DNA from 3 places in the Sphingomonas sp. 2SG genome. Region 3 is predicted to be linked to each of the others. Evidence: riboswitches for the same ligand, from Rfam matches in the RefSeq annotation. Region 3 holds a riboswitch; each other region holds the start of a gene.
What was found. A riboswitch is a leader RNA that binds a small molecule or an ion and turns the genes downstream of it on or off. The one in region 3 is predicted to bind cobalamin.
Positions count from the first base shown of each region.

Region 1: linked by a shared signal. The riboswitch ahead of cobW (cobalamin biosynthesis protein CobW) and the one ahead of FFS23_RS12655 (TonB-dependent receptor) in region 3 are both predicted to bind cobalamin.
Region 2: linked by a shared signal. The riboswitch ahead of FFS23_RS16545 (TonB-dependent receptor plug domain-containing protein) and the one ahead of FFS23_RS12655 (TonB-dependent receptor) in region 3 are both predicted to bind cobalamin.

Region 1 is NZ_SCMZ01000032.1:36,483-43,784, forward strand. It holds gene queA (tRNA preQ1(34) S-adenosylmethionine ribosyltransferase-isomerase QueA) at 1-7, shown strand, start outside; gene FFS23_RS13500 (EF-hand domain-containing protein) at 7-465, shown strand; gene tgt (tRNA guanosine(34) transglycosylase Tgt) at 807-1,943, shown strand; gene FFS23_RS13510 (hypothetical protein) at 1,945-2,133, shown strand; gene FFS23_RS13515 (DUF5818 domain-containing protein) at 2,467-2,670, shown strand; gene FFS23_RS13520 (hypothetical protein) at 2,667-2,942, shown strand; gene FFS23_RS13525 (metallophosphoesterase) at 2,944-4,077, opposite strand; gene FFS23_RS13530 (hypothetical protein) at 4,128-4,334, opposite strand; gene FFS23_RS13535 (response regulator) at 4,515-4,886, shown strand; cobalamin riboswitch at 5,126-5,353, shown strand; gene cobW (cobalamin biosynthesis protein CobW) at 5,534-6,577, shown strand; partial or broken gene FFS23_RS13545 (cobaltochelatase subunit CobN) at 6,587-7,302, shown strand, end outside.
Region 2 is NZ_SCMZ01000050.1:15,951-23,252, reverse strand. It holds gene cobO (cob(I)yrinic acid a,c-diamide adenosyltransferase) at 1-217, opposite strand, end outside; gene FFS23_RS16550 (aminotransferase class I/II-fold pyridoxal phosphate-dependent enzyme) at 217-1,188, opposite strand; gene FFS23_RS16545 (TonB-dependent receptor plug domain-containing protein) at 1,188-3,119, opposite strand; cobalamin riboswitch at 3,256-3,459, opposite strand; gene cobU (bifunctional adenosylcobinamide kinase/adenosylcobinamide-phosphate guanylyltransferase) at 3,488-4,009, shown strand; gene FFS23_RS16535 (response regulator transcription factor) at 4,103-4,786, opposite strand; gene FFS23_RS16530 (DUF4118 domain-containing protein) at 4,786-7,302, opposite strand, start outside.
Region 3 is NZ_SCMZ01000028.1:45,446-52,314, reverse strand. It holds gene FFS23_RS12660 (FAD-dependent oxidoreductase) at 1-988, opposite strand, end outside; cobalamin riboswitch at 1,330-1,570, shown strand; gene FFS23_RS12655 (TonB-dependent receptor) at 1,820-3,910, shown strand; gene FFS23_RS20495 (hypothetical protein) at 3,897-4,337, shown strand; gene FFS23_RS20490 (PepSY-associated transmembrane domain-containing protein) at 4,416-5,354, shown strand; gene FFS23_RS12645 (metalloregulator ArsR/SmtB family transcription factor) at 5,460-5,777, opposite strand; gene FFS23_RS12640 (VOC family protein) at 6,089-6,869, opposite strand, start outside.

The DNA of each region.
Region 1 (7,302 bases), on a different contig from region 3:
ATCGTGATGCTGCTCGCGCTGCTGCTCCAGGCCGCCGTTCCGGCCTCGCCCGCGCCCGCCGCGCCGGGCCAGCCGCCGGCGACCTTCGTCGTCGAGCCGGTCGGCATGGCGATCGCGGGGTTCGATGCCGACGGCGACGGGCGGACCAGCCGCGCCGAGCTCGACGCGGGCGTGCGCCGCAGCTTCGCCGCAGTCGACAGCGCGCAGGCCGGCGCGATCGGCTATATCGCCTTCGCCGACTGGGCGGAGCGCTGGCTCGGCGATCGCAACGCGCTGCCGAGCCCGTTCGAGGTCGACGGCGACGGCGACAATCGGATCACCCTCGCCGAATTGCAGGCGGCGTTCGCGCGCATCTTCGCGCGGCTCGACGTCGACAAGGACGGCTTCGTCAACCGCAAGGAGCTGCTGACGATCCGCGCCATGGCCGGCCGGACGATGGGGCCGCCCGGCAAGCGCAAGCGCTGAGACCGGTCGACATCCGCTGAGGCTGCGACTCGCTCGAGATCCGTCAACCGGACTGGACTCGAGACGTCTGATAAACGCCCCGTGCTCCTGCGAAAGCAGGAGCCCAGGAGTCCCGAGCGCCATAAGACGTTGCTTTGCTTGATCCTAGGCTCCTGCTTTCGCAGGAGCACAGTACTGCTCAACCGGTGATGCGGACGTTCCGCGAGGTATCGGTTTGATCCGGAGTGACGAAGGAGCGAACGCGCGAAATCTCTCAGGTCGTTCCAGCCATCGTTCCATCGCCTTGCTATCGCACCCCGGCGCTCGACACCGCGTGCCGGCTTCGCCAAAGCGGGACGATCATGTCCTCGCGTTTCGCCTTCACCATCGCCGCCACCGACGGCCGTGCCCGCACCGGCTCCATCCAGATGCAGCGCGGCACGATCCGCACCCCCGCCTTCATGCCGGTCGGCACCGCCGCCACGGTAAAGGCGATGAAGCCGGCGGACGTCGCGGCGAGCGGCGCCGACATCATCCTCGGCAACACCTATCACCTGATGCTGCGTCCCGGCGCGGAGCGGGTGGCGCGGCTCGGCGGGCTCCACGCCTTCATGGGCTGGGAGCGGCCGATCCTCACCGATTCGGGCGGCTATCAGGTGATGAGCCTCGCCGATCTCACCAAACGCTCCGAAGAGGGCGTGTCGTTCAAGTCGCATCTCGACGGCACCCGCCATCTGCTCAGTCCGGAACGGTCGATCGAGATCCAGCGGCTGCTCGGCTCCAACATCGTCATGGCCTTCGACGAACTGGTGCCGACCACCTCGACGCGCGAGGTGCAGGCCGCGGCGATGGAGCGCTCGATGCGCTGGGCGAAGCGCAGCCGCGCCGCCTTCGACGCGGGCGGCGATCATGGCGCCAACAATGCGATCTTCGGCATCCAGCAGGGCGCGCTCGACGAGGGGCTGCGCAAGGCGTCGGCGGACGCGCTCGTCGACATCGGCTTCGACGGCTATGCGGTCGGCGGCCTCGCGGTCGGCGAGGGGCAGGAGGCGATGTTCGGCTGCCTCGACTTCGCGCCCGCGCAGCTGCCGGCGGATCAGCCGCGCTATCTGATGGGGGTCGGCAAGCCCGACGATATCGTCGGCGCGGTCGAGCGGGGCATCGACATGTTCGACTGCGTCATGCCGACGCGGTCGGGACGGACGGGGCAGGCCTTTACCCGCGACGGGCCGATCAACCTGCGCAACGCCAGATTCGCCGAGGACCAGGGGCCGCTCGACGCCGAATGCGCCTGCCCCGCCTGCACGACGTGGAGCCGGGCCTATATCCATCATCTCGTCCGGTCCGGCGAGATTCTCGGCGCAATGCTGATGACCGAGCATAACATCTGGTTCTACGAATGCTTGATGGCGGACCTGCGACGCGCCATTGCAGCCCAGGAACTGACCCCGTTCGCGAACGCGTTCCGCGCGCGCTACAAGCGGGGCAAGGGAGAGTAATATGTCGGATCAGCCCAATGAGATTCTCGCCGCGGCCGCCGCGGCCAAGGCGCAACAGGATGCCGCCGCGAACACGCGCGATCCGTCGACCAAGAGCCATTGGCCGATGCGGATCATCGGTGTCGGCATCGGCTCCGCGGCGGTGGCGGCAGCGGTGCTGTTCGCCAACTCAGGCAAGAAGCGCGACTGACCGTCCCGGAGCGCCGCCTTCGTGCGATTGCAAACTTTGCATGTTGAGCGCTACCATTTGCACTTGCGAGATCGGGTGCTGCGCTGCACAAAGAGCGTGCCTTTCAGGCATCCTCTCCTAAAAACTTTTACGGCCGGTCGTTTCGATCGGCCTTTCTTTTTGTCCCGATCTCCGGCAGGTTCCAGTTACCGTGTCCGGGCGGATCGAAACAGAAACGGCAGGAGAGGAGCCGCCGGCAAGACCGGCAACGGCCCGACCGGTTGGGCGGGGGATCGAGCCTTCGGCTCTCCCCCGCCGCCTGTTCCGGCATCCCAGCACGAGGCCCAATTCCTTATGATCGCAATCGGAACCCGGGTCGATGAAACCGGCACGTTGATCCGCGACGGCGGCGCCTTCTACCTGCGCCGCGATTCGGGCGGACGGTTCGAGCTGGAACTCCATCGCACGCCGGTCGATCTGGTCGAGAAGCGGGTGCGGCTGGTCGGCACGTTGGTCGGGCCGGATCTGGTCAACGCCGACGGCGTGGCCCCGGTTTGAAGACCCCGCCCCCTTCCGACGATTATGCCCGCGGCCGGCGCGACGGATTGCGGCTGGCGCTGGCGATCCTCGCCGTCGAAGAAGCGAAATGGGCGGCGTTGCTCGGCGAGAGCCCGTCGTGGCGGACCAATGCGACGCGCGAGGTGCGCTACAAGACGCTCCAGGTCGCGCAGACCCGCGTGCAAACCGCGCTCAACCGTCTCACGCCCAAGGGCGAAGCGGCGGCGATCGACGCCGAACTCGCCGCCGCGCTCGACAAGCTCGGTCTGTAGCTCAGCCTCCGCCCGGTGCGGCGCGGAGCGTGATCCGGGTGATCTCCGGCGGGCGGCCGAGGCGCAGCGCGAAGCCCGGCCACAAGCCGGTGCCGTTGCTGACGTAGAGCGTCATGCCGTCCACCGCATACCGGCCCGACACGAAGCCGCCGTTCGCGGGCCTGAACAATCGGTCGAGCCCGACGATCATCCCGCCATGCGTGTGGCCGGACAGTTGCAGCGCGACCCCGCGCGCCGCCGCCCGACGCGCATTGCGCGGCTGATGGTCGAGCAGGAGGACCGGCGCGCCCGGCGGGCGGCGCGACAATGCGGCGTCGAGATCGGGGCCGGGCTCGCCATGCGACGGCGCGGAGGCGTCGGTGACCCCGGCGAGCACCAGCCCGTCGCCGCCACGCGCCAGCACGCGATGCGCATTCGGCAGCATGCGAAAGCCGAGCCCGGCGAGGTGCCGCATCCAGCCGCCGTAATCGAAGAAATATTCGTGGTTGCCGGGAATGGCGTAGACGCCATCGGGCGCGCGCAATCCGGCGAGCGGGGCGACGTCGGCGCGGCGCATGTCGACCGATCCGTCGATGAAGTCGCCGGTGACGACGATCAGGTCGGCCCCCGCGGCATTGGTGCGATCGACGACGGCACGGGTCCAGCGTTGCGGAAACAGACGGCTGATATGCAGGTCAGTGAGCTGTACCAGCCGGTAGCCGTCGAACGACGACGGCAGGTCGCGCACCGCGACGGTGATGTCGCGCACCGGCGGCACGCGGATCGCCCCGGCGACGCCGATCGCGGCGAGCAGCGCCGCGACGCTGGCGATGCCATAGCGGGCCGCATCGGGCGCCCCCACCACCTCGCGCCGCACCACCATCGTAGCGAGCGTGCCGAGATCGAGCACGATCTGCAGCAGCGCGAGCAACAGGATGGCGCCGAAGGCCCAGTTGAACAGGATGACGATCGCGCGCGGGAATTCCGGCGCAAACACCGACCCCGACGAGAGGCGGCTCCATAAATGGTATTGCGAGGCGGCGAGCAGCGTCGCCGCGACGCCGCCCTTGGCCCAGAGCGGCAGGGACAGCGGCAGCAGCCAACGGACGATGACGTACAGGGACGGCGTCGCAAAGATCAGGTGGAAGATCGTCATTCTCCTTGCGGCACCGTGCCGCCGCTGCCTCGCAAGCGCCGTCCCGTCGCTCAGCTCGGGTGGGCGGCGCTCTCGGCGGCGGCGTCGCTGGCATCGGTCGGCGTCACCGCGACCGCGCCGACATCCGCCTCGGCCTGTTCGGCGAGCTTCATCTGCTCATAGGCGATCTCGAGATCGGCGACACCCGATCCGGTCGGCTGGATCGGCAGGTCGCCGTAGCTTTCGGCGGGGCCATTCTGATCGGTCGTGTCGGTCATCATTCTCTCCTCGTGCGCGGCGTCAACGCACCGTGCCGGGGACCGGACGCATCGCCCGTCGAACATGGGGAAAATGACCTCTATCAGGAACTTAGATCAGCATGACGCATTAGGGGCCGGTTCGGGAGACGGCGTCGCCACCTCTGGCCTGCCGGCCCCCGGATACTGCCGGGAGCGGTTATGACCCATGTGCTGATCATCGAGGATTCCTATTTGTTCGGCCAGTTCGTCGCCGACGCCGCGGTGCTCGCCGGTGCCGGCAGCACGGAGATCGTGGAGACGCAGGAAGCGGCGGAAGCGGCGGCGCAGCGCTGCATGCCGGGCATGATCATCGCCGACGTCAAGCTCGTCCACGGCTCCGGGGTCCGTGCGGTCGAGCGGATCGCCAAGGGACGCCGCATCCCGATCCTCTACGTCACCGGCTATCCCGAACGCTGCGGCGAATGCCCGCCGGGATCGACGGTGATCGAAAAGCCGGTGTCGCACGATACGCTGCAACGCTCGATCAGCCGGCTGATCGAGGATGAGGCCGCGCACCTCGCGGCGCATTGACGGAGCGGGGTGGAGCCGCCGCCGGCATGATGCGGCGACGGCTCCGACAGTCCTGGAGAACTGCACACGAAGGATCGGGAGAACCCTTCCTGCTGCGCACGGGCTCTAATGGTTAACGGCAGCAAGTCGACCGGAAACGGGCTATGTACGAAACCGTACACAGCGATCGCCGTCTCCGCCCGCCTGCGCGATTGGCAAAGCCGGCGGTAGCGGCTAAGTCGACCGGCGGCGCCGGTTCCCGGTGCCATGATCGCGTCGGTGCCCTTCGCAAGAGGGCGTAAATGGGAATGCGGTGCGGGGCCTCGGCTCCAATGCCGCGGCTGTCCCTGCAACTGTAAGCGGCGAGCGACGGACACATGCCTTCCCGCGGGAAGGCGGCCACTGGCAAGGGTTCGCCCGATCCGGGAAGGCCGTGCCCCGAGCGACGACCCGCGAGCCAGGAAACCTGCCGGCGATAGGGTCGCTCTTGCTTTGGTCCAGGGGATGGCCGGGGCACGGTGTTCCGTCTGAGCGACGAAGACCCATGCGGTTGGCCCGCATCGGTGCGTGGCGCGGGCGACATGCGAAGCGCCCGTCCGTCGCTCGCGCATCGGCGATATGTGGCCCCACCGTGTTCTCGTCGTCGCGGCGCTCGCGAAGGAACATCCGTGGCCGATCCACAGCTCGCCAAGATTCCCGTCACCATCGTCACCGGCTTCCTCGGCGCCGGCAAGACGACGCTGATCAGCCATCTGATCCGCAACGCCAACGGCCGCCGGCTCGCGGTGGTCGTCAACGAATTCGGCACCTTGGGTGTCGACGGCGACATCCTGAAAGGCTGCGCGATCCCCGATTGCCCGGCGGAGAATGTCGTCGAGCTGGCCAACGGCTGCATTTGCTGCACCGTCGCCGACGATTTCATCCCGACGGTGGAGACCTTGCTCGCGCTCGACCCGCGCCCCGACCATATCCTCATCGAGACCTCGGGCCTGGCGCTGCCCAAGCCGCTGCTGAAGGCGTTCGACTGGCCGGCGATCCGCTCGCGCATCACCGTCGACGGCGTCATCGCGCTGGCCGACGCCGAGGCGGTCGCCGCCGGTCGCTTCGCGACCGATGTCGCCGCGCTCGACGCGCAGCGCGCCGCCGATCCGGGGATCGACCACGAGACGCCGCTGGCGGAGGTGTTCGAGGACCAGCTCGCCTGTGCCGACATGGTGCTGCTGACCAAGGCCGACCTCGCCGGGCCGGAGGGCGTCGCCGCCGCCCGCGCGGTGATCGCCGCCGAGGCGCCGCGGCCGGTGCCGGTGGTCGAGCTGACCGACGGCGTGATCGATCCCGCGGTGATCCTCGGCCTCGATGCCGCCGCCGAGGACGACATCGCCGCCCGCCCCTCGCATCATGACGGCGAGGACGAGCATGAGCACGACGATTTCGACAGCCTCGTCCATGAAACCGGCGAGATCGACGATCCCGCCGATCTGGTCGCGCGGATCGAACGGCTCGCGCGCGAGTCCGACGTGCTGCGGGTCAAGGGCTATGCGGCGGTGCGCAGCAAGCCGATGCGGCTGCTCGTCCAGGCGGTCGGCGCGCGGGTGCGGACGCAATACGACCGGCCGTGGCGGTCGGACGAGGCACGCGCCACCCGGCTGGTCGTCATCGCCGAGCACGACCGCATCGATCCCGCGACGATCGGACCCGTGCTGAACGGCTGAGCCGCCACGATGCACGTCGTCTTCCGCGAGAGCCACGGCCTGGAGGAGACCGCGACGCCGCGCGATCTCGGCCAGCGGCCGGCGGATCTCGTCGTCCTGTCCTTCTCCGACAGCGACCTCGGCGCATTCGCCGCGGGCTGGCATGCCGCGCGCGGCGGCGGCGTGCCGTTGCCGTCGCTGCGGCTCGCCAACCTCGCCGATCTCGCGCATCCCCTGTCGGTCGACACCTATGTCGAGCGGACGCTGGCGGGTGCGAAGGGCATACTGATCCGGCTGATCGGCGGGCGGTCCTATTGGTCCTATGGCCTGCAACAGGTCGAGGCGCTGGCGCGGGCGCAGGGGATCGCGCTGGCGGTGCTCGCCGCCGACGGGCGCGAGGACGCCGCGCTGGCCGCCACATCGACGGTGCCGGGCTCGACGCTCGGCCGGCTCGCCGCCTTGTGCGACACCGGCGGCGCGGTCGCGGCGCAGGCGGCTCTGGCGCAGCTCGCGCTCGCCTCGGGACTGGCGGCGGGACCGGTACGCGGCGTGCGTGCGGTTCCGCCGGTCGGCGGCTGGACGCAGGCGGACGGCGTCACTTGCCCCGCGGCGCTAGCGATGCGACCGGAGGCGCGGCCGCGGGTGCTGCTCACCTTCTACCGCTCCTATCTGCTCGCCGCCGATCTCGATCCGGTCGCGGCGCTCGCCGAGGCGCTGGCGGCGCGCGGCTTCGACGTCGTCCCGCT
Region 2 (7,302 bases), on a different contig from region 3:
TCTCCCATTTGCCTTTGACATACTGAAGGATCGCGACCTTCAGGCCCCAGCCGATGCTGCGGATCGCCATCCCGAAAGCAGAGGAAGACTTGCCCTTGCCGTTGCCGGTGTGAACGATCAGCAGCCCGCGTTCGAGCGTGCGGCGCGCCTGCATCTTCTCGCGCGCCGCGGCGACCTTCGCCATGCGGGCGTTGTGGCGGGCATAGTCGTCGGTCATCAGCGATACTCCTCGAGGGCCGCGGCGAGGCGGGTGAGCGCCGCCGCGCCGCGCGGCAGGCCGATGCGCAACCGGTCGGTCCGGTCGGCGAAGGGGCGGGTCAGGATAGCATGATGCGCGAGCGTCCCGAACAGCCGCGCGGCATCGTTGCAGGCGACCAGCCGGAACAAGGGCGCGCTGCCGGCCAGCGCCAGCCCGGCCTCGTGCAGCACCGTGTCGAGCAGCGCGCCCGTCTCGACGATGCGGCTCGCCTGCGCACGCCGCCACGCGATATCGCGATAGGCGGCGGTGCCGATCGCGACCGCCGGCGACGACACCGGCCAGTCGCCGAGCATCGCACGCAGCCCGCCGGCGATTCGCGCGCCCGCCACCACGAAGCCGAGCCGCAAGCCGGGCAGGCCGTAGAATTTGCCGAACGAGCGCAACACGATCAGCCGGTCCGACGCGTGCGGGCACAGACCAGCCGCGGGATCAGCATAGGCCTCGTCGAGCACCAACGTCATCGGCGCAGCCAGCAAATCCACCGGGTCGGCGACGCGCCCGTCGGGATTGGCCGGGCTCGCCAGCACGAACAGGTCGTGGTCGCCCGGCCCCTCCGCCACCAGTTCCGCCTCCGGCCATGCCGCGCGATGGCCTGCATAGCCGGGATGGCGCACCGCCGGCGCGCGCGCGCCGATCAGCGGCGCGAGCAGCCGCATCGCCAGATCGGTCCCCGGCACCGCGACGACCTGCGCGGGGTCGGCGACGCCGAACGCCCGCGCCGCCGCCGCCTCCAGCGCCGCAATCTCCGCCGGCTCGGGCAGGCGATCGAGCCCCGCCAGCGTGTCGACCGGCCAAGACCACGGCGCGATGCCGGTCGACAGGTCGATCCAGTCCGCGCCGCCGAACGCCGCGCGCGCCGCCGCCACCCGCCCGCCATGGGCGCAAAAGGTGGCCCAGGGATGCGAGACAGGGGCGCGCGGGTCGATCATCAATAGGTCAGGCGGACGCCGCCGAAGGCGCCGCGCCCCGGCTGGCCATATTGCAGGATCGTCTGATAGCGCTGGTCGAACGCATTCTCGATCCGGCCATAGACCTCGACATGATCGACGATCGGGAAGGACGCGCGAACATCGGTGACGACATAGCCGTCGAGCCGCTGCGAGTTGGATGCGTTGTTGAAACTGTCCCCCACCGCGGTGACGGTCGCGCCGGTGGTCAGCCCGAACGGCCAGCGATAGTCGGCGTTGACCGACACGCTATTGTCCGGCCGTCGTGCCAGGTCGCGGCCGGCATCGGCGGTGCTGGTCGAGCGGTTCTTGGCGTCGAGATAGGTATAGGCGGCACTGACCGTCAGCGCCTCGACCGGGCGCAGCGTCAGCGCGAATTCCACGCCCTGCGCCCGCGCCCGCGCGACATTGTCATAGGTGCCGAACGGCCGGTCGGCGCAAATCCCCACGGACGTGTCGCAGGACACGAAATTGATAAGGTCGAATGAGGTGCGCCGGAAATAGGTCGCGCTCGCCTCGACGGCGCCGTCGAGCGCCTTCTGCGCCACGCCCGCGTCCCAGCCGCGCGAGCGTTCGGGGTTGAGCCGCGCATTCCCATATTCGCTCTGCAACTGATACAGGGTCGGCGCCTTGAACCCCTCGGAATAGCTCGCGCGGAACGCGGTCGCGCCATCGTTGGGCGAATAGACGCCGCTGGCCGAGACGGTCGTCGCTCCGCCGAAGATATTGTGGTCGTCGTGGCGCACGCCGCCGGTCGCGGTCAGCCCGGCGACCGGCGTCACCGCGAGCTGGCCGTAGACGCTGAAGATCCGCGCCCGCCCCCGGGTCGCCGGCCCGCCGTAGCTCGCCGTGGTGAAGCGCGACACCTCGCGCTCCGCGCCGAAGGTGGCGAACACCGCGGAACTCAGATCGGCGACGCCCTGATATTCGATCCGGTCGTTGCGCCCCTTGCCGGCGAACGTCTCGGTCGGCGTGCCGTCGGGATCGTAATTATGCCGGTCGGTATCGGTATGCGCATAGCCGAATCGGTTGCGGAACCGGCCGTCGAACAGTGCCGCATTGAGTCCGGCATAGGCCGTCCATTGCTCGCTCGTGCCATATTCGCGCGTATCGCCAAAGGCGAAGGTCGGCGGCGGAAAGCCGTCGATATCGGTACGGCCGTTGGAATAGAAACCGCGCACATCGACCGAGACGGTCGGCGCCAACGCGATGCCGAGGCTGCCGTTGGCGGCATAATTGCGATAACCGTCGCGCTCCGTGCCGGGCGCATAGGCCGAGATGCCCTCGGTGGTGTAATAACCGCCGCCCAGGCTCGCCGACACCGGCCCCATCTTGCCCGAGACGTTGGCGAAGCCCTGCCCGGTCTCGTGCCAGCCGCCCTCGACGCGCGCGTTGACCGCGACCTGCTCGGTCGGCTGACGGGTGATGAGGTTGACGACGCCGCCGATCGCCTGACTGCCCCACAGCACCGATTGCGCGCCGCGCAGCACCTCGATCCGCGCGATATTGCCGATCAGCAACCCGCCGAAGTCGAAGCCGCCGCCCGGCGACGAGGGATCGTTGAGCTTGATCCCGTCGATCAGCGCGACGGTCTGGTCGCTCTCCGCGCCGCGGATGTTGACCGAGGTCGCGGTGCCGACGCCGCCGTTGCGCGTCACGCTGACGCCCGGCGTCTGGCGCAGCAGATCGGCGACGACCACCGCCTGCCGCTGGGTGATCGTCGCGGTGTCGAGGACGGTCACCGCCTGGCCGACGGTGGACGCGGGTCGCGCCTCGCGATTGGCGGTGACGAGGATGTCGCTGCCGGCGTCGGCGACCTGCTCGAGGCCGCTGGTCGATTGCGCGGTCTGGGCGAAGGCAGGTGTCGCGGCCGCGATGCACGGCAGCAGGATGAGACAGGCGTAGTTCTTCACGATGGTTTCCCCCTCGTTGCAACAACGGGAGCACGCACCGCGATTTCGCCGGAACCGGTCTGTCCGCCGCGCAACGCCCCCAACATCGTCGTCTCGCGAGGAAATCCTCGATCGTGCCGGCACACCCCGTCCGGACGAAGGACAACCGCGACGGGCAGGTCTCCTGGCTCGCGGGTCGTCGCCCTGCCCGGCCTTCCCGGATCGGGATGATCCAGTGGCGCGCGGGGAGCAGGGCTCGCCGGTCACAGTTGCGGGGGCAGCCCCGGCTGACGAGCTGCAAGGCTCGCTTCCGGGTTCCCTTTTCATCCCATCTCTGGGAACCTGTCGCATCGGCGCCCCTAGAACCCCGCGGAGACGAAGGCAAGATGATCGCAGCCAAGACGCTGTTCCTGGGTGGTGCCCGCTCGGGCAAGAGCCGGCTGGCGCAGGCCGCCGCCGAGCGCTGCGCCGGCCCGCTCCACTATCTCGCCACGGCCGAGGCGTGGGACGGCGAGATGACCGACCGGATCGCCCGCCACCGCGCCGACCGCGACACGCGCTGGACGACCGTCGAATGCCCGCTCGCGCTGCCCGAGGCGGTCGCCGCAATCGAGGATGGCGCGATCCTGATCGACTGCCTGACGCTCTGGCTGACCAACGTGATGCTCGGCGAGCACGACGTCGCGGCGCGGTCGGACGCCCTGCTCGCCGCGCTCGCCGCGACCCCGCTGCCGCTGTTCGTCGTCAGCAATGAGGTCGGCCTTGGCATCGTCCCCGACCATCCGCTCGGCCGCGCCTTCCGCGACGCCGCCGGCCGGCTCAACCAGCAGATCGCCGCCGCGATGCGCGAGGTCTATTTCGTCGCCGCCGGCATGGTGCTGCCGTTGCAGCCGTTTCCGGGGAGGGACTGATCCGCCCCTGACCCGTTCGTGCTGAGCCTGTCGAAGCACGGTGAGACTCACCTGCCCTTCGACGAGCGCAGGGCGAACGGTCGCCCCCCTCTTTCACCCCACCAGCAACCGATATCCCACGCCCAGTTCGTTGGCGATCACGCTCCCGGTCGCGTTCGGCTCTTCCAGCTTCAGGCGCAGGTTGCGCACGACGATGCGCAGATATTCCACCCGCGGATCGTCGTCGCCGCCCCAAGCCGCCGCGAGGATTCGCTGGTGCGTCACCACCCGCCCGGGGTGGCGGGCGAGCACCGCGAGCACGTCATGCTCCTTGCGCGTCAGGTGGAACGCCTCGCCGCCGCGCCGGACGAGGCGCTGGTCGAGGTCGATCTCCAGCCCGTCGCGGCGGATCACGCTCGTCGCCGCGGCATCGATGCCGCGGTGGCGCAGCGCCGCGCGCAGCCGGGCGAGCAATTCCTCGCCGTCGAACGGCTTGGTGACATAATCCTCGGCGCCGAGATCGAGCGCCGCGACCTTCTGATCGGTCGCGTCGCGTGCCGAGACGACGAGGATCACCGCGTCGCCCGCCTTGCGGATCAGCGGCACCAGTTCGAGCCCGTCGCGATCGGGCAGGCCGAGGTCGAGCAGCACCGCGTCGGGAACCTCGGCGGCGACGGCGGCCAGCGCCTCGCGGCCGTTGATCGCCTCGACCACCGCATAGCCGGCGCGTTCGAGCGTGTTGCGCAGCAGCCGGCGGATCGGCTGTTCGTCGTCCACCACCAAGATCTTGGCCGCCATCAGTCGCCTTCCTCCACCATGTCGCGCACGATCAATGCCGCCGGAAAGGACAGGCTGAAGCGCGCGCCCGGCCGGTCCTGCCGGTTCGCGGCCTCGACGCCGAGACCCATCGCCGCGGCGAACGCCTTGACGATCGCCAGCCCCAGGCCGGTGCCGCCGATCGCGCGATCCGAACCGGCGAAGCGGCGGAAGGTGTCGAACACCTCCGCCTCGCGCCCCGGCGGCAGGCCCGGCCCCTCGTCCTCGACCGACAGCAGGATGACGCCGTAGCGATGGCGCGCCTCGACGCGGATCGGCGTGCCGGGATCGGCATAGCGGCCGGCATTGTCGAGCAGGTTGAGCAGGCAATGGTGGAGCAATTGCTGGTCGGCGCGGACCAGCGGCAGGTCGGGCGGCACGTCGAGCTGCACCGCATGTCCGTCCAGCGCACGGCGGGCGTCATGCGCCGCGCCGGCGACCGCATCGGCGAGATCGACCGCCTCCATGCGCAGCGTAAGCGCCCCCGCCTCGACCCGCGCCATGTCGAGCAGGTTGGCGACGAAGCGATGCAGCCGCGCCGCCTCGCCCTCGATCGTCGCGATCAGATCCGGGGTGGCGCCATGGTGCAGCTGCGCCGCCGCCGCGATCACCGCGGTCAGCGGCGTGCGCAGATCGTGGCTGACCGACGACAGCAGCGCGGTGCGCAACCGCTCGCGTTCGCGCATCGCGCCGAGGTCGCGCGTCTCGATCTCCAGCCGCAGCCGTTCGAGCGCCAAAGTCGCCTGTTCGATCAGGTTCAGGAACAGCGGGATCTGGTCGGGGCGCAGCGGATCGCCGCCCGCCTCGTTGGCGAGGCCGAGCACGCCGAGCGTCCGCTCGCCGGTCACCAGCGGCTGGAAGAACCATTGCGACGCGGCGAGCGTCGCCGAGCCGCGCCCGGCGGGCGTGCCGCCGTCATAGGCCCATTGCGCCGCCGCCATCTCCATCGTCTCGAGCCGATAGTCGCTGCCGTTCGCCGCCTGCACCGCAAGCCCCGCCCCCTCGGCGACGAGCATCACCGTGCGCAATCCGAACAATTGCCCGACCTCGTCGCAGATCGCCTGCGCCACCGCGACGGGATCGTTCAGCCGGGTGAGCTGGCGCAGGAAGCCGGCGAGCGCCGCATTGGTCCGCGCGCTCGCCGCGGCGATGTCCGCCTGCGCGCGCACCCGCGCCGTCAGATGGCTGGTCGCGATCGCGATGCCGAGCAGCACCAGCACCGACACGACGTTTTCGGGATTGCTGATCGTCAGCGTGCCGGTCGGCGGCAGGAAGAAGAAATTATAGGCGATGCTCGACGCGAGCCCGGCGAACAGCCCGGTCCACAGGCCGAACAGGCTCGCCGCCATCATCACCGGCAGCAGATAGAGCAAGGCGACGTTGCCGAGGTCGAGGATGTGGAACAGCGCGCTGGCGACGCCGGTCACCGCCGCGACCATCGCCCCCGTCCAGACGTAGCCGCTGCGGCTGCCCCAGCGATCGACCGGCGCCGCCCGGCGGCCGCGCACCGCGGCGGGCATCGGCAGCACGTGGATCGCGATGTCGGGCGTCTCGCGCACCAGCCGGTCGACGATCGAGCCGTGGCGCAGCTCGAACCAGCGCGAGCGCGTCGACTTGCCGACGATGAGCTGCGTCGCGCGCGCCTCGCCGACATAGGCCTTGAGCCCGGCGAGCACAGTCTGCGCCGGCACCGCCGCCGCCGCGCCGCCGAGCTGCGTCGCGAGCGTCATCACCTTGGCGACCTGGCGGTGCTCCGCCGCGGCGAACGCTTGCGTGCGCGGCGTCTCGACGAACACCGCGGTCCATGGCGCGTGCAACGCGTCGGCGAGCCGCTTGGCGGCGCGGACCAGCGATTCCACTCCCGCCGCCTCGCTGACCGCGACGACGACGCGCTCGCCGCCCGCCCAGGTGCCGCCGACACCGAGCGCGCGGACATGGTCGAGCATCTGCGCATCGACCGCCTGCGCGGCGCGGCGCAGCGCCAGCTCGCGCAACGCCGACAGATTGGTCTTGGAGAAGAAATGCGCGAGCGCCCGCGTCGCCTCCTGCGGCAGATAGACCTTGCCTGCCTTCAGCCGCTCGATCAGCTCGTCGGGCGGAATGTCGACGACCTCGATCTCGGCCAGTTCGAGGATGCGGTCGGGCACCGTCTCGCGCACCCGCACGCGGGTGAAGCCGGCGACGACGTCGTTGAGGCTCTCGACGTGCTGGATGTTGACCGTCGAATAGACGTCGATCCCCGCCGCGAGCAGCTCCTCGACGTCCTGATAGCGTTTGGCGTGGCGGCTGCCCGGCGCATTGCTGTGCGCAAGTTCGTCGACCAGCACCAGCCGCGGCGCCCGCGCCAGGATCGCGTCGATATCCATCTCGGCGAGGCCATGGCCCTCGTGCGTCACGATCCGCCGCGGCACGATCGTATAGCCGCGGGTCAGCGCCTCGGTCTCGCTGCGGCCGTGCGTCTCGACCACGCCGATGACGACGTCGACGCCCTCGCGCGC
Region 3 (6,869 bases):
CCACCGCACCTTCGCGGTCACCTGAGCTGTGGACCAGTGCATGCCCCAGCTCCGCGCCGTCAAGCATAGCAAGGTTTGCACCTTCACCTGCAAAAGGTGACATCAGATGCGCCGCGTCACCCAACAGCGTGACGCCCGGCGCTCGCGGCCAAGTGAGCAAAGGAGGCAGCGCGTGAATGGGACGCACGACCGGCAGCACGTCGCTGCCGGCGATCAGCGCTCGGAGCGGCGGTGCCCATCCATCAAATAAGGCCGCTACCCGCTTGGTCGCGGAACCCACGTCGTTCGTCAGCCAAGCCTCCGGCCGGTTTACCGCGACATAGGTATGGATGCTCCCGTCGGCGTTGCGGTGCGCCAGGATGCCCTGACCAGGCGCCACCGCCATAAGCGTACCCGAGCCTATCACCGCCGCCGCGGCGTCCGCGCGTGGATCGTCGGCAGCTAGGTCAAGCTCGAGGAAGCAGGTGCCAGTATACATAGGGCGGGCAGCGGTCACGAGCGGCCGGACCCGGGACCAGGCGCCGTCCGCGCCGACCAGCAGCGTCGCCTCCGTCTGCGAGCCGTCAGCGAACACGACCGCGTGGCGACCGCGTGCGATCGGCTGGATCGAGACGACCTTCTGGTCCCAGCGAACCATGCCGGCGGGCAAGGCATCCAGCAGCATCCGGCGAAGCTCACCTCGGTCCACCTCCGGCCGTGCCGAGGCGCGGTCGCCAGGCCGGTCGAGCAGCACCGTGCCGGCTTGATCGACAATCCGCTTGGCATCCTCGCCCGGCCGCACCAATCGCCGGAAGGCGTCGAGCAGACCGACCGTGCGAAGCGCACGCTGGCCGCTGTGCTCGTGCAGGTCGAGGAGGCCGCCCTGCGCTCGCGCATCTGGCGATACCTCTCCTTCGTAGACGGTGACTGCTATCCCGTGCCCGTGTAAAATGCCGGCAAGCACCAGGCCGCCCAAACCTGCGCCGATGATGGTGACGTGTTCTCGCATGTGTACGCGCTCCTCGCTCACACGGGTCGCGCGCGCGCCGAAGTTTATGGAGCCGCTGGCCGGCGAAACCGCCTGCCTGTGCGCGAGGGGTGGTCACAACCAGGCCATCGTTTTTTGCAGCGTGATCTAATTAGGACGAGATCACGTTTCAGGCAATCGCAAGGTGATGGGCTCAACGACCCAATTCCGGTCGTTCTCGACGCATCTGTCGCTTCCCAACTTCCGACATTCGTAAACGGGCACCGACACTCCGTTTGGACTTTTGCGATCGCCGCGTCGACCAATTGCCGGATCGTCTTGGTCAGGATACACCGTCCCCGCTGACCTGCTCCGCTGGAGACGGCCGGCATGATCGCGTCGGTGCCCCGAGAGGGGCTTAATAGGGAACGCGGTGAAGGTGGTTCGCTGCCTGAATCCGAGGCTGTCCCTGCAACTGTAAGCGGCGAGCGCGATGCATATCGCTTCTTCCTTCACTGGGAGGGGCAGCCACTGGGCCGGACGTTACCTCATAAAGGCCTGGGAAGGCCGTGCATCGTGTGATGACCCGTGAGCCAGGAGACCTGCCGGCGTCTGGTCGCTCTTGCCTGGCCCAGGGGGTGGCCGCGGCACGGTACTCCGTCGAGCGACGACGTGTGCGGTGGGGACCGCACAGGCATGCGTGCCGGTCGCGATGGCGTCCGGCTGGCGCGGATGTCGGCCGTTCGCGGGAGGTCCCTGCCGGGTTCGCTCGACGCCCCGGGGATTACCGTAATGCTGTTCCTGTCTTCTCGCCTCGCGTTTGCGGGCGCTTTGCTGTCACCTGTTGTCGCAGCACCGCTCAATGCGCAGTCTTTGCCTGCCTCCGACAATGAGGACATTCTGGTCGTCGGCCAGCAGGCGCGCGACACGCTCACCACGCCGAACGCGACCGGCAGCCGCCTGGGCCTCACGCCGCTCGAGACGCCCGCGACGATCTCGGTCATCGATGGCACCACGATCCGCGCACGTGGCGACCTATCGGTGATCGACGCGACAAGCCGTGCGCCGGGCATTAGCAACGCCGGCAACCCCGGCAACGGTGGCACCGCGCTCGCCGCGCGGGGCTTCAGCGGTCAGGGATCCGTGCTCCAACTCATCGACGGCATCAGGCTGTTCCCGGCTGCCGGCACGATCACCTTTCCGACCGATCCGTGGATGGTCGAGCGGATCGACATCCTGAGCGGCCCAGCCTCCGTGCTCTACGGCCAGGGCGCGCTGGGCGGTGCGGTGAATGTCCTGATGCGCAAACCCGATACGCAGCGGACGCAGGTGGAGGGCGAGATCGGCTATGGCTTGCAGGACAGCTTCCATGTCGCGGCGGGCGCCGGCGGGCCGATCACCGAGCGCCTCTCCTACCGCATCGATGGCAGCTATCGCCGATCGGATGGCTATGTCGATCGTGGCCAGTCGCTCAGCCATGCCGTCTCGGGCACGCTGCGCTGGACACCGACCGATACGTTCGTCGTCACCGCGCGGGACGATTACGGAGACCAGAATCCGATGCGCTATTTCGGCACGCCGCTGATCGAGGGACGGCTCGACGACCGCATCCGGGACCGCAACTACAACACACGCGACGGCTTTATCCGCTACCGCGACAACCGCACCAGCCTGCAGGTCGACTGGACGCCAAGCAACGCGGTCACCGTCAGCAACCAGGCCTATCGTCTCACCTCCAAACGCTCTTGGCTCAATCTCGAAAGCTATTGCTGGATCGCTGACGACGGCGTCTGTTCCAACGGCAGCGGCAACACCAGTACACCCGGCCGCATCCTGCGCACCGACATGACCGGGATCGTCCACGACCAGACGCAGTGGGGCGATCAAGGCAGCGTGACGCTCAGGACGGACGTCGCCGATGGCGTCAGCAACGACCTTGTGATGGGCTTCGACGTCAACCTCATCAAACTGACCTACTCCCACAATTTTGGCTCTGACCCGCAGGTCTTGGAGGTCGATCCCTTCGCGTTCGATCCCGGTCTGATCACCGACACACAGGGAATCGCACCGCGCTATCGGACGCGCACCACTGAATATGCCGTCTCTGCCGAGGATCGACTGAAGCTCGGCACGCATGTCTCGATCGTTGGCGGCGTCCGCTACGAGCGCGACACGATTCGCCGCTGGTCGATCGACTATCCGGGCGGCGCGAGCACCGAGACGTTCGTGCTCGACAAGCGGCTGCACAACGTGGCCTGGCGGATCGGGAGCGTCTATCAGCCGATTCCGACGGTGTCGCTCTATGCGCAATATGCTACCGGCGTGGACCCGCTGGGGACGCTGACGACCTATTCGACCGGGCAGGTGCAGTTCAGCAACGCGGTCGGCGACCAGGTCGAGGTCGGCGCCAAGGCGATGTTCCTCGACGGGCATGGCGCCGCAACGCTCGCCGCCTATCGCATCGTCAAGAAGCGCCTGCTGGCGCAGCTGACCCCGACGAGCCCGGTCGAGCAGGTCGGCCAGCGATCGGCCAAGGGTATCGAGGCTGCGATGTCGCTCGATCTGCCTTACGGCGTCGAGATCGATGCAAACGGCAGCGTACTCAACGCGACGTTCGACGACTTCGTCTCTGGCGGCTCGAGCTTCGACGGCAATACCCCGCCAGACGTCCCCGAGACGCTTGCCAATCTCTGGCTGCGTTGGAACGCAACGCGCTCGCTCCAGGCGCGTGCCGGGCTACGCTACGTCGGACGTCGTTATTCGGACAACGCCAATAGCTTCCGCGTCCCCAGCTACACCACGGTCGATGCCACGCTATCCTTTGCGGTGACACCACGCCTCGCGGTCGATATCCACGGCTATAACCTGTTCGACCGGGACTATGCGCTCAGCACGTACAATAGCCAGCAGTGGGTCCTTGGCCGTCCCCGCTCGGTCGACGTGTCACTTCGTGCCAGCTTTTAACGCGCTCAGGTGGCCGGGGCTTGGCAAGAGTCCCCGGCGCTGGCTGTACCTCGTTCATCGCTGGATCGGCATCGCCAGTTGCCTGTTCTTCGCCATGTGGTTTCTGTCCGGGCTGGTGATGCTCTACGTGCCCTATCCCTCCCTCTCGCCAACGCACAAGCTGGCTGGGAGCGAGGCGATCGACTGGGCAGCATTGAACGTGCCGCCCCCGCTAGACGGCGGACGGCTACCGCAGGAACTGTTGCTCGAGATGCGCGACGGCACGCCTGTTTGGCGCGTGACCGGGTGGGATGGGACGCACACCACTTTCGCCGCCAGTCGCGGTACCGTCCTGCGACCAGTCGATGCTCTTTATGCCGGTCGGGTCGCTGGCCGCTTTGGCAACGCACCGACGAAGCACGTAGAACGGCTGACCCGGGATCAGTGAACGGTTGCTGGCGGCTTCGATCGGCACCGTCCCCTTTGGAAGGTTGCGCTTGCCGACGCGTCCGGCACGGAGGCTTATGTGTCTTCGAATACTGGCGCCGTCGTTCAAGTGACCACCCGTCGCGAGCGGTTCTGGAACTGGCTCGGCTCGGTGCCGCACTGGTTCTATCCGACGGTTCTACGACAGGATCAAACGGCCTGGCGTCAGGTCGTGCTGTGGGTGTCTGGTCCCTGCATCGCCGCGGCGTTCGCGGGGATGTGGATTGGCATACTGCGGACCCGCATCGGCGCACGGCGCTTCAAAGGTGGGCGAATGACGCCCTACAACGGCTGGATGCTCTGGCATCATGTCGCGGGGCTGGTGGGTGGTCTATCCTTGATCGCCTGGATCTTCAGCGGATGGCTGTCGGTCGATCCCGGCCATCTGTTTCGCGGGACGAAGCCAGACGAGGCGGCTATGCGGATCTATCAGGCATCTGATCCGATGCCGGACCTAGCACTCGACCGGCTCCGCATAGCAGGCGAGGGTGCGGTGATAGCGCAGTTGACTGACCATGCGGGAACCCCCCTCGTCCTTCTGTCCTATCACGACGGGCGGCGAGTAGTGTTGAATGCGGTCACACTCGCGCCATCCCAAGCTACAGAGGTGGCGATCGTGAGGGCCGCACGCCAACTGGAGAGTGCTGCGCCGCTACTCTCGGTCCATCGCCTGACGGCGCCCGATGCATATTGGTATGCGGTCGGAACGCGCCCGCATCTGCCGGTTTTGCAGCTGCGATTCGCGGATCCGGCACAGACTTGGCTCTATATCGATCCCGCTACTGGAGAGGTTCTTCGGACGGTCGATGAGCGGCAGCGGACGTACCGCTGGGTCTTCGATCTCCTCCATAAATGGGATCTGAACACACTGACGCTGCATCGCCCGGCTTGGGATGGTCTGATCTGGCTGTTCTCCATCGCCGGTGTGTTGACGTCGATAAGCGGTGTCTGGCTGGGATGGAAACGACTTATACGCTGACTGGGCGGACTCAGATGCGGACGCTCAGGAGGCCTTACCCCCTCCTCAACTTCGGACGCTTGTTCATCACGGACCAAACGAAATTAGCCCCTTAGCAGGACGATCTTACGGTTCACCATCGGTCTTGGTCGCTAGCGCGGCGCTCTCGCGCTTAAGCGGACGCGACACTGGGCAGACCTCTTGGACAAAGCCGTTGAGTGTGTTGGCAAGGCTTTCAGGTACAAGCCGGTAGAAGACGAACTGACCCCGCTTTTCGCTGACGACCAACCCGGCAGCTTCAAGAATCGAAAGGTGCTGAGAGATCGACGGCTTCGACATTGCAAAGCGGGAAGCGATATCTCCTGCGCTCAACTCAGCGTGGGCTAGATAGGCGAGAATTTTGCGTCGGACGGACGACGACAAGGCTTCAAACACGCGCTGCATGATTGGCATTTAGGCAATAAGCTAAGCGTTGACAAACAGCATCCATAATTTAGGTAATATCCTAATTACCGAAGGAGTGAACCTTGGCCTGCTCATCGACCACCCGCATGATCGCGTCCCCGCATAGCGACGCTCGAGCGGGCAAGGTGGAAACTGTCACCGCGTACGCCTGCTGCCGGAAGTGAAATCGCAACCGCTTAACTGCCGGCAGACCAGAGCAAGACTCAATGCGGCGTTGGGGCCCCGATGCGGTCACTCGAACCTCGTTTCCTCGCTCCGTCTTTCTGCCGGTCGTTCAACGTCGCCAGCACCTACCCGGTCGGGCTCTCGGCCGTGAAGGATGAGCAGCACGGCTTGGTCACAGGCTGGAACTCCATCAACTCGATGCGCGTGCCGTCGGGGTCGTAGAGGTTGGTCTGCCACTTGCCGTCCAGGCCCATTTGTGGACCGTCGTGACGCGGGCTCAGGCGATCTTCCCGGTGCAGCGTCGTGACGGCGGCCTGCATATTGGGAACGCCCAAAGATAAGTGGTTAAGTACGCCCAGCTGGCGGGCGTCGACCGTGGTCAGCGGCACGTCCGAACCCGGACCGATCATCATGTATTCCAGCCAGTCCCGACCGTCGGGCGCCTGCTGCGACACCCAGTCGACCTTGTCGGGCTCGAATGCGCCATACCAATACGGCCGGAAGCCGAGCAGGCGGCGGTACATCCCGTCCTGCTTGGCCCGGTCGTGGACGGCGTAGCCGACGTGGATGATGCGCCCGCTAATCGCGCCGGGAACGGCGTTGGCGTCAGCGCTCGCAGATTGCACGAACTGGATCCCGTTGCCTTCTGGATCGCGCAGGGCGAACCAACGATCCCCTTCGGGAGAGCGCTGCATCGCGCCGAGGCCAGAGACGCCTGACGCGGCCAGCCAGGCGCGCAGCGTCGCCGCGTCCGTTGTCGCGTAGGCGACGTGCGCCAGCATGCTGGGGCCCTGTCCGGCGGGGGCGGGTAGCACCTCCACGAACTGGCGCGAGCTCAGATAGTAGCGGACGCCGGCCGGGTTCTCGGGGTCCGTGCCCTTCCGGGCGCCCAGCACATGCGTGTAA